DNA from 3 places in the Cytobacillus sp. Hm23 genome. Region 3 is predicted to be linked to each of the others. Evidence: riboswitches for the same ligand, from Rfam matches in the RefSeq annotation. Region 3 holds a riboswitch; each other region holds the start of a gene.
The links. Region 3 has a riboswitch for thiamine pyrophosphate ahead of tenI (thiazole tautomerase TenI). Riboswitches for the same ligand answer to the same signal wherever they lie in the genome.
Positions count from the first base shown of each region.

Region 1: it holds a riboswitch for thiamine pyrophosphate, as region 3 does, so the genes downstream of both, tenA (thiaminase II) here and tenI (thiazole tautomerase TenI) in region 3, are expected to answer to the same signal.
Region 2: it holds a riboswitch for thiamine pyrophosphate, as region 3 does, so the genes downstream of both, thiC (phosphomethylpyrimidine synthase ThiC) here and tenI (thiazole tautomerase TenI) in region 3, are expected to answer to the same signal.

Region 1 covers NZ_JBPXRQ010000064.1:2,407-7,244, reverse strand. Annotated here, with positions in the region: gene ACSVDA_RS23340 (purine/pyrimidine permease) at 487-1,773, shown strand; TPP riboswitch at 1,881-1,987, shown strand; gene tenA (thiaminase II) at 2,241-2,924, shown strand; gene ACSVDA_RS23330 (ECF transporter S component) at 3,072-3,653, shown strand; gene ACSVDA_RS23325 (ABC transporter ATP-binding protein) at 3,668-4,838, shown strand, end outside.
Region 2 covers NZ_JBPXRQ010000026.1:44,250-49,087, reverse strand. Annotated here, with positions in the region: gene ACSVDA_RS16120 (hypothetical protein) at 361-570, shown strand; gene ACSVDA_RS16115 (DUF1798 family protein) at 678-1,046, shown strand; TPP riboswitch at 1,124-1,238, shown strand; gene thiC (phosphomethylpyrimidine synthase ThiC) at 1,415-3,181, shown strand; gene ACSVDA_RS16105 (hypothetical protein) at 3,273-3,440, opposite strand; gene ACSVDA_RS16100 (hypothetical protein) at 3,697-4,236, shown strand; gene ACSVDA_RS16095 (YppF family protein) at 4,412-4,609, opposite strand.
Region 3 covers NZ_JBPXRQ010000070.1:9,600-14,437, reverse strand. Annotated here, with positions in the region: gene ACSVDA_RS23840 (hypothetical protein) at 1-332, shown strand, start outside; gene ACSVDA_RS23835 (FixH family protein) at 656-1,459, shown strand; gene ACSVDA_RS23830 (hypothetical protein) at 1,638-1,844, shown strand; gene ACSVDA_RS23825 (YbjQ family protein) at 1,825-2,139, shown strand; TPP riboswitch at 2,402-2,508, shown strand; gene tenI (thiazole tautomerase TenI) at 2,904-3,521, shown strand; gene thiO (glycine oxidase ThiO) at 3,518-4,627, shown strand; gene thiS (sulfur carrier protein ThiS) at 4,662-4,838, shown strand, end outside.

The DNA.
Region 1 (4,838 bases), on a different contig from region 3:
CTGTTCGTGAGACTGTTTTCGCATGCTTTTCGTTCTAATATGTAAGCACGTTTAAACCTAGCGTTCGAAGTATCTTTTCTATTTTTACAATTTTTGAGGCTTCATAAGCCTCTTCATACTGTCCATTTTTTTCACGTTAACTGGAGTTTATTTGTTATAGTCTAAGGAAGATCTCCGAACGTTAGAATAATCGTATTTTGCTCTTATTAGGAAAAGCAACAATTAGTGCTAATACATCCTAAAATATATGATCATACTTATGGAAATAGAAAAAACGATTTAATATTTTATAACGCTAACCTCAATTGGTTAGCGTTATTATTATTTCTTTTCGAAGTTAGAAATGTTGCACATGATCAAGATTTAATGATATAGATCAACATTTAGATGATTCCATGTATTGTGGCAAATTGAATGTATGTTAATATGAGTAATTATACTAACAATTTCCTGAATTGAATATATATGATAGGATGGAGGTTTTTTATGAGGTTATTATTTTCATCATTACAATGGATGATTTTTATAATTACAACAAGTGTTGTGGCTCCTATAGTTATTGGAAATTCCTTTGGGTTACCCCAAGCAGAAATCGCTACATTACTACAAAGAACTTTATTCGTTTTAGGTCTTTCAGGTCTATTACAAGCAGTATTAGGTCATCGTTTACCGATTATGGAAGGTCCAGCAGGATTATGGTGGGGTGTGTTTATCGTTTATGCAAGTATTGTTGAAGCTGGAAATCTTGGTACATATGAGGGTTTACAACAGCTTGAAATGGGGATGATACTAAGCGGAGTTTTATTTATCTTATTAGCCATTTTTAAATTGATCAATCATTTGAAGAAGCTGTTTACTCCAATTGTCACTGGAACTTATTTATTATTATTAGTTGCACAACTAAGTGGTTCATTTATGAACGGTATTTTTGGAGTAGGGTATAAACAAGATTCAGTAGACTTTTCAGTTGCTATTCCTGCGGTTTGTGTTTTAATTATCACGATATTATTGGCAAAAAGTCGTGTCCCATTTCTTCGAAGATATTCTGTATTACTAAGTTTACTCATTGGATCACTGCTGTTTGCTGTGCTTCGGCTAGGAAAAAGTATTCCGCCAACTACAAATGGTATTTCAGTACCACAGATTTTTGCTTGGGGAATGCCACAATTTAATAGCGGTATGATTATTACTTCCATTATGATAGGCTTACTATTATTAACAAATATGCTAGCCTCGATTTATGTTGTAGAAAAAGAGCTACAAGAACATACAAAAAATTATGAAGCTGTAAACTACAATAAAGCCAGCTTTGTTATGGGGATAATCCAATGGTTAAGTGGTATTTTTTCTGCAATAGGCAGTGTACCAATTTCTGGATCAGCGGGATTTATTGCAATGACCAAAATAATTAATCGCTTACCATTTATTTTAGGAAATGTATTTATTATATTACTTAGTTTCATTCCAATGTTTACTACATATGCTGCTATGATTCCCGAACCAGTCGGCTATGCAATTTTATTCTACCCATTTACTATCATGATTGGTTTAGCTTTAAAAGATTACCAATCTACACAATTAGGAGATAGAGAATATTTTATTATCGGGTTTTCATTATTGGTTGGCATTGGTTTATTGTTTATTCCTGGACAAGCAATAAATGAACTTCCATCTATGTTAAGACCAATTATAAATAACGGATTAGTAGTAGGTACAGTTATATGTATTACTTTAGATCAAGTTATAAAAAAACAAACTTCCGTGTCATATTAATTTATATCATCTTGGATAAAAGGGAAAATATTGAAGTAAGTATGTAGGAATCTTTTGCTTGTGGAAATAATAAAAGTATAGTAAGGTTGTATGTGAAATTAAATATCGCTTACCACTAGGGGTGCAAATCACGTTTGCTGAGAGGGGCTTTGCTGCCTTAACCCTTATACCTGATCTAGTTAATGCTAGCGTAGGGAAGTGGATTGATGACAAACATATTGGATAATACTTTCCAATTCGTCTAATTCCACTCTATTGTAGAGTGGTTTTTGTTTTCTAATGACTTTATAACAAAGCTATTTATTCATGAACTTTTACTATTTATTATAAACATGTTTTGTTATATACGAAAACAAAGACAAGGATAGGCAATATGCTGTCAAGAAATTTTCCACTTCATCTTTTGTATCATAAGGGTGACTTACTCTTAGTGAAGCGAATGTTATAAAAGAAGGGTGGAATTTATCATGAAGTTTTCCAAAAAAATTAGAGAAGAAGCAGACCAAATTTGGCAGAAGAGCTTTGATCATCCATTTGTGAAAGAGCTTGCAGATGGGACATTATCATTGGATCGCTTTCGCTATTATGTTCTACAAGATTCTTATTACTTAAGTCATTTTGCAAGAGTGCAAACATTAGCAGCATCACAAGCAACTGATCTAAAAATAGTGAGCCAAATGGCATCTCACGCGATCGGTACGAATGAAGCTGAGTTATCTCTTCATAAGAACTTTATGGTTCAGCTAGGTATCACCGAAGAAGAAAAAGCTAATTTTAAACCAGCACCAACAGCATATGCATACACTTCTCATATGTATCGTGCAGCACATACTGGGCATATAGGCGACACGATTGCTGCTTTGTTACCATGCTACTGGTTATATTATGAGATTGGAGAGCAGCTTGTTCATGCAAATCCAACTGAACCTATATACCAACAATGGATTCAAACATATGGTGGTGATTGGTTCCGCAAATTAGTTGAAGAAGTCATCGATTTGCTTGATGACATTGCTGATCAAGTAACAGAAGCTGATAGAGAAAAAATGCAGGAGCACTTTATCATTAGTAGTCAATATGAACTAATGTTTTGGGAGATGGCATATACACAAGAAACCTGGCCTGTTTCAGCAATGTCAACATCCAAATAAAGCATGTTAGACAGGTGGGAAAATCTTGCTGAGGTCTCTTATCTAATATAAAACGATGACAATCGCAAAAATTTCGTTTTTGGCTTGTAATTTTGGAAAACAACTTAGAGCGTTTTTGATTGATATTAAAGATAGGAGGAAATAACTATGAACAAAGGTTTAAAATTAACTGATATTTTAGTTACAATAGTCATTGCAATCGTATTTGGAATCGTATACAAATTATGGGGAACATTCTATGAAACGATAGGCGCATTTGGGTTACAAGTAGATCAGCTTGCATATGGAATGTGGTTTATAGCAGCAACTGTTGCCTTTTTGGTTATTCGTAAAGCTGGTGTGGCAATTATTGCTGAAATGGCAGCTGCATCGGGTGAATTTATCATGGGATCTGAATACGGATTAGAAGTAATGCTATATGGGTTGTTACAAGGATTAGCTGCAGAACTAATATTTGCAGCAGCACGTTATAAACGCTATGATATCTTAATTGCTTCACTTGCAGGTGCTGCATCAGCAGTAGCATCAATAGGGATGGATTATTACAAAGGGTATATTGGTGATCTAGCAGCTTGGAATTTAACATTATTCATTGGATTCCGAGTAATCAGTGGGATTATAATAGCTGGTGTTTTTGCATATTATCTCGTTAAGGCTTTGGAAGCAACTGGTGTTACAAATTTAGTTCGTCCTGCATCAAAAGAAGACTATGATGCGTTGGATAAGTAGTTGAGGTGTTATACATGCAAGAAATCACAAGTGTGAAAAATTTACGCTTAAAGTTTACTGGGAGTGCATCTTTATTATTTAAAGATGTCTCCTCTTCTTTTTATGAAGGGGAAAAAGTATTAATTCTAGGCCCTTCGGGATGCGGTAAATCTACGCTTTTGCAAGTGTTATCAGGAATCATTCCAAATTCGATTGAAGTACCTATTAAAGCTGATGAAATTATTACACCGGAATCTTGGGGATATGTTTTTCAAGATCCAGACACGCAATTTTGTATGCCTTTCGTTGATGAAGAAATTGCATTTGTGTTGGAAAATTTGAGGGTTAAGCGGAAGGATATGCCCGAAAAAATTCGCGAATATGTAAATATGGTAAAGCTTGAAGTAGATGACCTCCATACATCAATACAAACGTTATCAGGAGGAATGAAGCAACGCTTAGCGATTGCTTCAGTGATGGCCCTTCAACCTGAAGTTTTATTTTTAGATGAGCCGACGGCTATGCTTGACCCAAAAGGGACGAAACAAATATGGGATACGATAAAAGATGTGAGCCGTGACAAAACGGTTATCGTCGTTGAACATAATATTGACCATGTATTAGATTTTATCGAACGAATTATTTTGTTTAATGAACATGGAGAAATCGTGGCAGATGGTCCTAAAGAGTATGTGCTGTCTACATATAAACAAGAGCTAATTGACCAAGGTATATGGTATCCTGATGCCTGGCATGACTATATTGACAGAACAACAAAGCAAATTCCTACTGTACCTGTTTTGGAAGAATCATTTGTTAGCGTTTCACAATTCAAAGGGTATCGTGGAAAAAATGTAAAAATTGATATAAACAACGCAAATATTTCTGAGGGTGAATGGATTACGATCGTTGGTGAGAATGGTGCTGGCAAAAGTACCTTACTTCACTCACTTATGCAACTGATAAAAACGACAGGTAATTATACAATTGAAGGAAGACAAGTAAAGGAAATAGGTAAATTAACCGATTACTTAACATTTGTTTTTCAAAATCCCGAATTTCAATTTGTCACAAATTCAGTCTATGATGAAATTGCCTTTTCATTGCACTTAGATAAGCTGGATGACCATGCTATAGATGAAAAAGTGACCACCTTGTTACATGAATTTCGTTTGAATGAGCAAAGAGATCAACACCCATATCAAT
Region 2 (4,838 bases), on a different contig from region 3:
TCTCTTAGTTTCAAGTTAAGTAGCAGGTTTATTAGGGCCTTCTAGTTTTGGGTTACCATATCCCGTTGCTTTCTGTTTATTTTCTCGCGTATTTTGCTGCTGTTTGTTTTTATTTTTGGCCAACTAAAACACCTCCTAACAATTAGTGTAAACAATCCTGCTATTTTCATGCGAACTGCGTTGTCGAATTGTTGCAAATATAAAATTGTCGACTTTCTTTGTTGAATTACTTCTAGTTTTGTCAATCGTGGAGGTGTAGAGCTTAACATCACGAAACTATAACGTATAAGTCAAAGGAAGATATGTTTAGTTCAATGATTGTAAGTAAGTTAAATATACTGACGAGGAGGAAGAAAATAAATGGAATTGACCAATAAAGAATTGCAGAATTCGGTGTTTGATGAATTGCTTGACTATCTTGAATTAATAGATCAAAAGCTAGTTAATCATGTTGAAGAACACATAGGTATATATGTTGAGCAACAACAAAGGAATATTAAAACTATATCAAATAACCTTCATAAAATAGAAAATATATATGACCATAACATCATCGACATTGCACTCTAATCCCACAAAGAAATTCAGCAAAAGATACCCTCGCTATCCTTTCAATCAATCCATTGAATTGATATAATAATACTGGAAACTTAAGTAGATTAATTGGAGAAAATAATATGGAAAATTACGAAAAATTAATAAAATTAACAAATATGTTAAAGACATTTAATAATAAATGCATAGATATACTGGAGCAAAGAAAAGAGCTTACTCATGTTGAAGTTGATTTTTATCGTGAGGTATATCCGTTTGCTAATGAAGTTAATAAAATTCTTGATATGTGGAAAATCAGTGCTTTGCAATGGATTAATGAACAAAACCCTAAATATATTTATCCATTGCAAATTGAATCGACTATTGAAAATTTACAAACATTGTCTGTTCAAGCTTTTTATAATGAAGGTAAGGGGAAGCGTTTGTTAAACCTTCATCAATCAGTTGATTATTTATTGAATGCGATGATAAGTGAACTTAAAGAAAAATAATAATAAATTGTATAATTTCTTTTTTCTCTATTCACAACAATATTAATTGTGTTATAGTATTAACGATAACAACATATGTTCACTACTAGGGGGGTCCAATAGCTTGGACTGAGAGAAGAGCGCGGTAAAGTTCTTTGACTCTTAGAACCTGATCTGGCTCATACCAGCGTAGGGAAGTAGAATTCGACCAGCTTATTATTACTTTAGCTATGTCATAAATTACTTTCAACAAAAGGGTTCTCAATTTTGAGAACCCTTTTTTAGTTGGTATGGGTTAGCAATTTCATAAGATAGTTGGAAGATGTATACTTCATTCAGACCGACTATCTGACAGTTGATTCATTCATATTATTGAGGAGGAATTTTCAATGACAAAAGAAAGTATTGCACAAAATATGACATTTCCTTGTAGCAAGAAGGTTTATGTACAAGGGCACCAAGCTGGCGTAAAAGTTCCGATGAGAGAAATTGAGCTTCACCCTACTAGTGGCACTTTTGGCGAGGAAGAAAATGAACCTGTGAGAGTATACGATACGAGTGGACCGTATACAGACGTTGCATATGCTGTCGACATACGAAAAGGTCTTCCAAAGCTACGAGATGACTGGATTAATAAACGAAATGATGTAGAACAGTATGAAGGCCGTGAAATACAGCCAGAGGATAATGGATATTTAGAATCAGATCCTCGTTCAAATCTTGAACAATTTCCACATATTAACAAGCAGCCTCTACGAGCAAAAAGTGGCGGATGCGTTACACAATTGCATTATGCAAGAAAGGGTATAATAACCCCTGAAATGGAATTTATTGCTATACGTGAAAATATGAGCCCAGAGTTTGTACGAGATGAAGTAGCTAGTGGACGTGCGATCATTCCAGCAAATATTAATCATCCAGAAAGTGAACCGATGATTATAGGTAAAAACTTCCACGTGAAAATTAATGCGAATATTGGCAATTCGGCCGTCTCGTCATCCATCGATGAGGAAGTAGAAAAAATGACATGGGCTATTCGTTGGGGTGCAGATACGATGATGGACTTGTCTACAGGGAAAAATATACATACAACGAGAGAATGGATAATTAGAAATGCACCAGTTCCAGTCGGTACAGTTCCTATTTATCAAGCGCTTGAAAAAGTAAATGGCATTGCGGAAGACTTAACGTGGGAAGTATATCGTGACACATTAATTGAGCAGGCTGAACAAGGTGTAGATTACTTTACGATTCATGCAGGGGTACTTTTGAGATATATACCAATGACTGCAAAGCGTACTACAGGAATTGTTTCTAGAGGTGGTTCCATTTTAGCGCAGTGGTGTTTAGCACATCATGAAGAAAACTTTCTATATACTCATTTTGAAGATATTTGTGAAATCTTAAAAACATATGATATATCAGTTTCTTTAGGAGATGGTCTCCGTCCAGGTTCCATTGCTGATGCGAATGATGAAGCGCAGTTTGCTGAATTGGAAACATTGGGTGAATTAACGAAAATTGCTTGGAAGCATGATGTTCAAGTGATGATTGAAGGACCTGGTCATGTTCCGATGCACCTTATAAAAGAAAATGTGGATAAACAACAAGAAGTTTGTCACGATGCGCCATTTTACACACTAGGACCATTAACGACAGACATTGCACCTGGCTATGATCATATTACTTCTGCAATAGGTGCTGCAATGATAGGCTGGTTTGGAACGGCGATGCTATGCTATGTAACACCTAAAGAACACCTAGGCTTACCGAACAAAGAAGATGTTCGCGAAGGAGTTATTGCTTACAAAATTGCTGCCCATGCAGCAGATCTTGCGAAAGGACATCCTGGTGCTCAAAATCGAGATGATGCACTTTCTAAGGCACGCTTTGAGTTTAGGTGGCACGATCAATTTAACCTTTCGTTAGACCCAGAGCGAGCACGTGAATATCACGATGAAACATTGCCTGCCGAAGGTGCTAAAACAGCCCATTTTTGCTCAATGTGTGGGCCTAAGTTTTGTTCAATGAGAATATCTCAAGATATTCGAGATATGGCAAAAGACCAAGGTAAAAATGAGTCTGTAGTGATAGAAGAAGGAATGAAGCAAAAGGCAGAGGAATTTACGCAAACAGGCTCTAATATATACGGCTAAATCTTCTATATAGTGAGAAGTAGGCGAATAGCGCTTACTTCTCATTTGTTTTTACTATGAACTTTCATTAACAGACTATTTCTAACAAAACTTATTCTTTTTCCACGTGAATTGAAACTGGACGATCTTTCCTCGTAGCTACTGTTTCGATTGCAAATTCTGCTTCTTCTTTATGTTTTGCTGCTACATTTTGTCCGAATTTATGTTTGGTGTTTTTATAACCTTTCCGTTTATGATTAAAATGCTTACCACGACCCATCCTTAATTCCTCCTATGTATAGTTTTCCATCTTTATTACTATTGGGTAAAAAGGCGATAAATATAACTTTTATTCAAAATAAAATGGAATTTAATGATAAAATAAGATCAAACTTCATTAATATCCATAAAAAGAAAAAAATGAAAATATTTCCTATGGATCTTTTGAACTGATCTCTATAAGTGGGATATATTTTAATGATGTTAAGAAAAGTGTATTTTTAACTTGAACGTATTAACTGGAATGGAGTGGTGAGGTGAAAAAAGAATGGTTAATTATTCTATCGGGGCCGATCATTATTTTAATAACTGTTGGAGTGATTCTAACTATCAATTTATACAAGGATTTTAAAGAAAGCGGGTTTTCAACATGGAGCCACACGTGGATTCCACTAGAATCATTAAGAGATAATGACGCATTCCATTTGTCATATGGCATGAAATGGAATGGTGTAGGTAGTCCAATTATAAAAGAAATTACAATAATAAAAAGTGATGGTACAGCATTAAATGAGAGTGATAGATTATCAGCTATACCTTATATTTATGTAAGTGGATCTTATGGAAGCTTAGCTGAAAATGAGGAAAGGAAAATAGATACCGTATATCGAGATATTCAAGACTATCAACCTGATAAAGAAAGGTTTGTATTGACATATGTACTAAGAATGGAGGAATTTGATCAATCTTACAAGACGACTGAAATTAAGAAGTTGAAAATAAAATATAAGCTTTTTGGTATAGAGCGTGTTCAGTTCATTGATTTTGATGGTTTTTTTAGGAAAATTGATAGTTAGTAGCTTAGGTATTGGATAAAAATAGAGGGGATTATAGTATCCCCTCCATATTATGTCTTATAATATGATGTCATAGTTTTTTAGATGAATAGTAAGAGATTAGCCAATTATGTTTTATTATCTGGAGTCAAATGAACGTGAAAGCCCATTTTGACTTGCAGCTCGCATATATCGTTTAGACGATTTCATCTACAACATACTCAGGCTTCTGCGCTCCATCAGTCTCTAATTGACGTACAATATTTCTGTAATCTCTAATGGGAAGGTTTCCATGCAAGTAGATTTGTCTTGCGAAATCAAGCAATTCATTACCATCAATAGGTTCATATTTCCTTTGAGAAATAAAGTGGTTACGCAATTCTTGAACATTCATGAGAACCCCTCCGATTAATATAATTTATTTATATGGTATCACGAAAAAGCACTCTTTTAAAAAATTTTAAATATTGAGAATTCCGACAATTACTTACATTTATTTTATTTTTTTCTAATTAGCTATTTTTAAATAAATTGTTTGCTTTAAGTACAAAAATATGCACATAAATATATACACTATTAGCTGTCATTCCTTTATAAATATGGTGTTAACCGAATAAAACCTT
Region 3 (4,838 bases):
TCACTCAAATGGCTCACTACCTCGGAATGCGTATTTCTAGAATTAACGCTAGAAATACAAGTGCCTTAGCTTTTGATGGTTCGGGAGAAGTAGAGAGAAACCCTAAAAAAGACCTTCCCACGTTCTCGACGGGCAAAGTTTATCATGCGGATTTATCAGCTTCTTACAATATCGGAGCTCGATATTTTATTCGAGGAATCCAAAAATCCATTCCTGAAAAGAAATGGTTGTCCCTTCAGGCAAAAGTTCCTGAATTGGCAAAAAGAACAGAACAAAACTTGTCTTCATTAATTAGTCTCAACTACGCATTAGAGTCACCGAGGGTGGCTTAATAGCTTGTTTTGTACTCTATTTAAGACAAGGGATGCTCCATCAAATTGTGTAACAATTAGTTTGAGAGGTTCACGATGTTTTATACTGTTGTCATCGTTTTGTAGAAAAAACACTACTAACTTTAGTTGGAGCTGTTTATTTCTATGGACGAAATACAACCATCAAAGTTTAAACAAATTCTATTTGTGAAAAAAGAAATACATTTGCGTTAATTTCACAGATCTAACACAATTTTATTGTAAAATGACTGTTAGATATTTTTTACATAATAAAATTGGTAATAATGGACTTATCAATGATAGAAGGGGAGATAAATTAAATAATGAAGAAGTTACTTGTAATAGTTGTAATGTTAATCATTGGGTTAGTTGGTTGCTCTAAAACAGAAGAACCACCTGTTCAATTGGAATTGATTGAGGTAGAAATTCAAACGAAGCCAGATGTAATTAATCCACAGGATGAAGTTGAAATATCCGCAACAGTAACACAGGGAGAAGGTTTTGTTAATGATGCTGATAGTGTGACCTTTGAAATTAAAAAAATGGGTGAAGAAGAATCAGAGGAAGTAGAAGGAAAGCTCAAAGGAGACGGGGTTTATTTTATTAACAAAACCTTTGCTGAAGCAGGTGTTTATGCTGTTACGGCACACGTTACAGCACGAGGATTACATACAATGCCCACAGAAGATATAACAGTCGGTTCGGCTGATGTTCAGCAAGAGAGCGAAAGCGTAATGAATGATGACTCAAATGAGAGTATGGATATGGAAGATGAAGATAGTCATGAGAACATGGAAAGTGAGTCTAGCGAGCATGAAGAAGCAAATCATGGCGAAGGGCTCAAAATTCATTTAATGTCGATGGATAATGTGAAATTAAATACTGAAGTAGCATTAATCGCTCACCTCCAGTTAGATAATAGCCCATTATCCAAAGCTGAGGTTCAGTTTGAAGTTTGGCAGGACGGTCAAGAAAAGCATGATTATATTGACGCTATTGAAGGTAATGCAGGAGAATATAAGGTGCAAAAAACCTTTGAAACCATCGGTGAATATAATGTGACTGTCCATATGAAAAAGGATGAGCTTCATGACCATATAGAAGAAACAATTCAAGTAATAGAATAACACGTTGAGTAGGCTATAAACGAATGGTTTGTAGCCTTTTCTATTCCCAACGATTTCACAGCATGAAAACATTGGGGGATTGACACTAAATATTTATTTGAACTTTTTTATAGGTTTGTGCGTACTATGTTTGATTGGGATTTTATTTAGAGTTTATGCGCTATGAGGTGGTGACAATTTGATTACAACAACAAAGTATGTGTTAGTTTTCATTATTGTTTGTTTTCAACTTCTCGGATATGTCTACCTATTTATCAATATGAAAATAGCTCTACTTCTTTTAGGTAGCGCATTTGTAATTTTTTTGTTGTTATTTACTTTGTTATTTATTGAACGTTTAAAAGAGAAAAAGGAGGAAGATCAAGATGATCTTAGTAACTACTGATTTTGTCCCAGGGAAAGAGATTAAACAATTAATAGGATTTGTTAAAGGAAATACTGTGCAAACGAAGCATATTGGTAAAGATATCATGGCAGGTCTTAAGACACTTGTTGGAGGAGAAATTAAAGAATATACAGAAGTCATGAATGAGGCTCGGCAGCGGGCGATTAGCAGGATGGTAGAAGATGCAAAAAGTAAAGGGGCGAATGCTATTATATGTTTACGCTTAGAAACCTCTAATGTTATGACAGGTGCCTCTGAAATCATTGCATTCGGAACAGCTGTAGTAGTTGAATAGTTTGTTTATTTCGTCAAATTGTTGCTTTTAATAAATTAGCACAGTTTCATGAGGGTTTATGAACTAAAGTTCAGGACATCTCTTTTTCTCGAAAGACTATAAAAAATTTTATAACTTGTAAAAAGCTGAGAGTCATGTTATTCACTTAACTGTCATATATATTAATTGAGAAATCTAGTACATGTGTTATACTATGAAAAGAAATAACTAAAGGCTCTCTTCGGAAACTTTGTAGTGAACTATGAGATAGTCTAACTAAATATATTAACACTAGGGGAGTCTGATTGAAGACTGAGATGGAATCTTGTTTCCAGACCCTTTGAACCTGATCTGGCTGACACCAGCGTAGGGAAGTGGACAACATGTGATAATGACTTTGCCTTCATGCTTAATTTATGAATTAGGTATGAGACATATTATTCATGAATTGGATTAATAACGTCAAATATTCATGCATTCGATACATGTAAACCCACTCTTACGCAAGAGTGGGTTTTTTAGTTGCTTATGTTTATGACTGTTGCAGGTTACATGTACATCTCAATATTGTTATTTTCCTATTTGACGATCGCGTCTTTTGAGATAGGGCACTAATTATAGTATGTGGGTAATTCTCAATATCGATGAGCCGTTTGGATTGCTGAGTAAATTTAAAGTTGGTACATCCCTCATCTTTATAAGTGCGACTGTTTATTAGTGAGTAATGTCTAGAGCTGAAAAAATAAGCTCAAATACTTGATTAAATTAATTTACAAGGAGGTCTTATGGCAAACAAAGAGCTACATATTATTTCAACTGGGACACAATCAATCAACACGTTTGTTTCGATTATTAGTGAGATTCATCCTTTTGCAAATGCTATACACTTACGTGAAAAACAAATGTCAGCGAGAGACTTATATCAAACGATCAATCAACTAATACAACAAAGTGTACCACTTAATAAAATAGTCATAAATGACCGAATTGATGTTGCTTCAGTTGCTGAAGTAGGTGGTGTTCAGCTAGCATATCATAGCTTATCAGTAGGCGATGTTAAAAGGGTATTTCCAAAGCTTCGCATAGGGAAGTCTGTTCATTCATTAGAAGAGGCTGTTGAAGCAGAACTGCAAGGGGCTGACTATGTGATGTATGGTCATATTTATCCTACCTCCTCTAAAAAAGGAGTGATAGCTAAAGGGGTTGATAGTGTCAAAGAATTTAAAAAACAGCTATCGATACCTTTAATTGCCATTGGAGGAATTAAACCATTTCATATTCCTGAACTGATAGATAGGGGAGTAGATGGAGTGGCAGTATTGTCAGGCGTATTATTAGCCCAAACGCCTATAGAAGCAATAAAAGATTATTCAAAAATGTTATCGAAAGAGATGATTACATGAAGAAAACGTATGATGCCATCGTTATTGGTGGGGGCATAAATGGTGGCTCAATCGCTTATCATCTAGCAAAGCGAGGGCACCATGTGCTGGTCATTGAGAAAGATCAATTAGGTAGTAAATCTTCTGGTGCTGCTGCAGGGATGTTAGCAGCTCAAGCGGAATTAACTGAGGATGGGCCACTATTTCAATTAGCTAAAAAAAGCAGGAGCATGTTTCCTACAACGATCGAGGAATTAGAAAGCAAATCGAACGTCCATATTGGATATGTGAACAAAGGAATGCTCAAGATTGCAATAAGTGAAGAAGAGGAGCAGCAATTAAAACACATTATTCAATTGCAAAAAAATATTGGGGAACAAACTGAATATTTAACATCTGAAGAAGTAAGAGCATATGAACCTTCACTGTCTTCAATTGTCAGAGGAGCTATGAGTATACCTAAAGATGGTCAAGTATCTGCTTATGATTTAACGATTGCATTTTTTAGGGCAGCAAGGGTGTTAGGAGCTACAATCAAAGAGGAAACGAATGTTTATTCATTAATCATAAAAAACAATAAAATCCAAGGTGTTGTTACAAACGAGGGTGAATTCCATTCCGAACGGATTATTGTAGCTAGCGGGGCTTGGACGGACATGGTTGTCAAGCAAGCTGGGTTGTCATTGCCTAGCTATCCAGTAAAAGGGGAATGTTTATCTGTCAAGACTGACAAACCTTTGTTAACACAAACAATCTTTTCTCACCATTGTTACCTAGTTCCAAAAAAGGGTGGAAGAATAATTATTGGAGCAACAATGTACCCAAATACATTCAATACGACAGTATCTACGGGTTCCATTTGTAGTCTAATAGAAAAAGCTTCGATTATTTTACCAGAAATCATCAACACTCAATTTGAAAAAGCATGGTCAGGCATTCGTCCTCAAACGTATGATGGTATGCCTTTGTTAGGGGAGCATCCACATGTGAAGGGCTTAATTATAGCTACAGGGCATTATCGTAACGGGATTTTGCTAGCCCCTATAACTGGCAGTGTTACTGCTGATTTGGTTGAAGGAATCGACCTTGATCATGAGTTAATGCAGCATTTTCGAATTGATCGTTAAATGCTTTGTTTTTTAAATGTAGTTTTTTTTCCGTATGCTTTGTTATTCAGATATACAGCTAACTTACGGAAACAGATTGGATTTTGTACGCAAATCAACAACGGTTTTAGAAAATAAGAAAATAACAATCTATGATTGGACAAATGTTGTTAAAGAAAGGAGTGTGAGAATGAAGTTATTTATTAATGGTGATCGGGTTGATGTTCCTGAT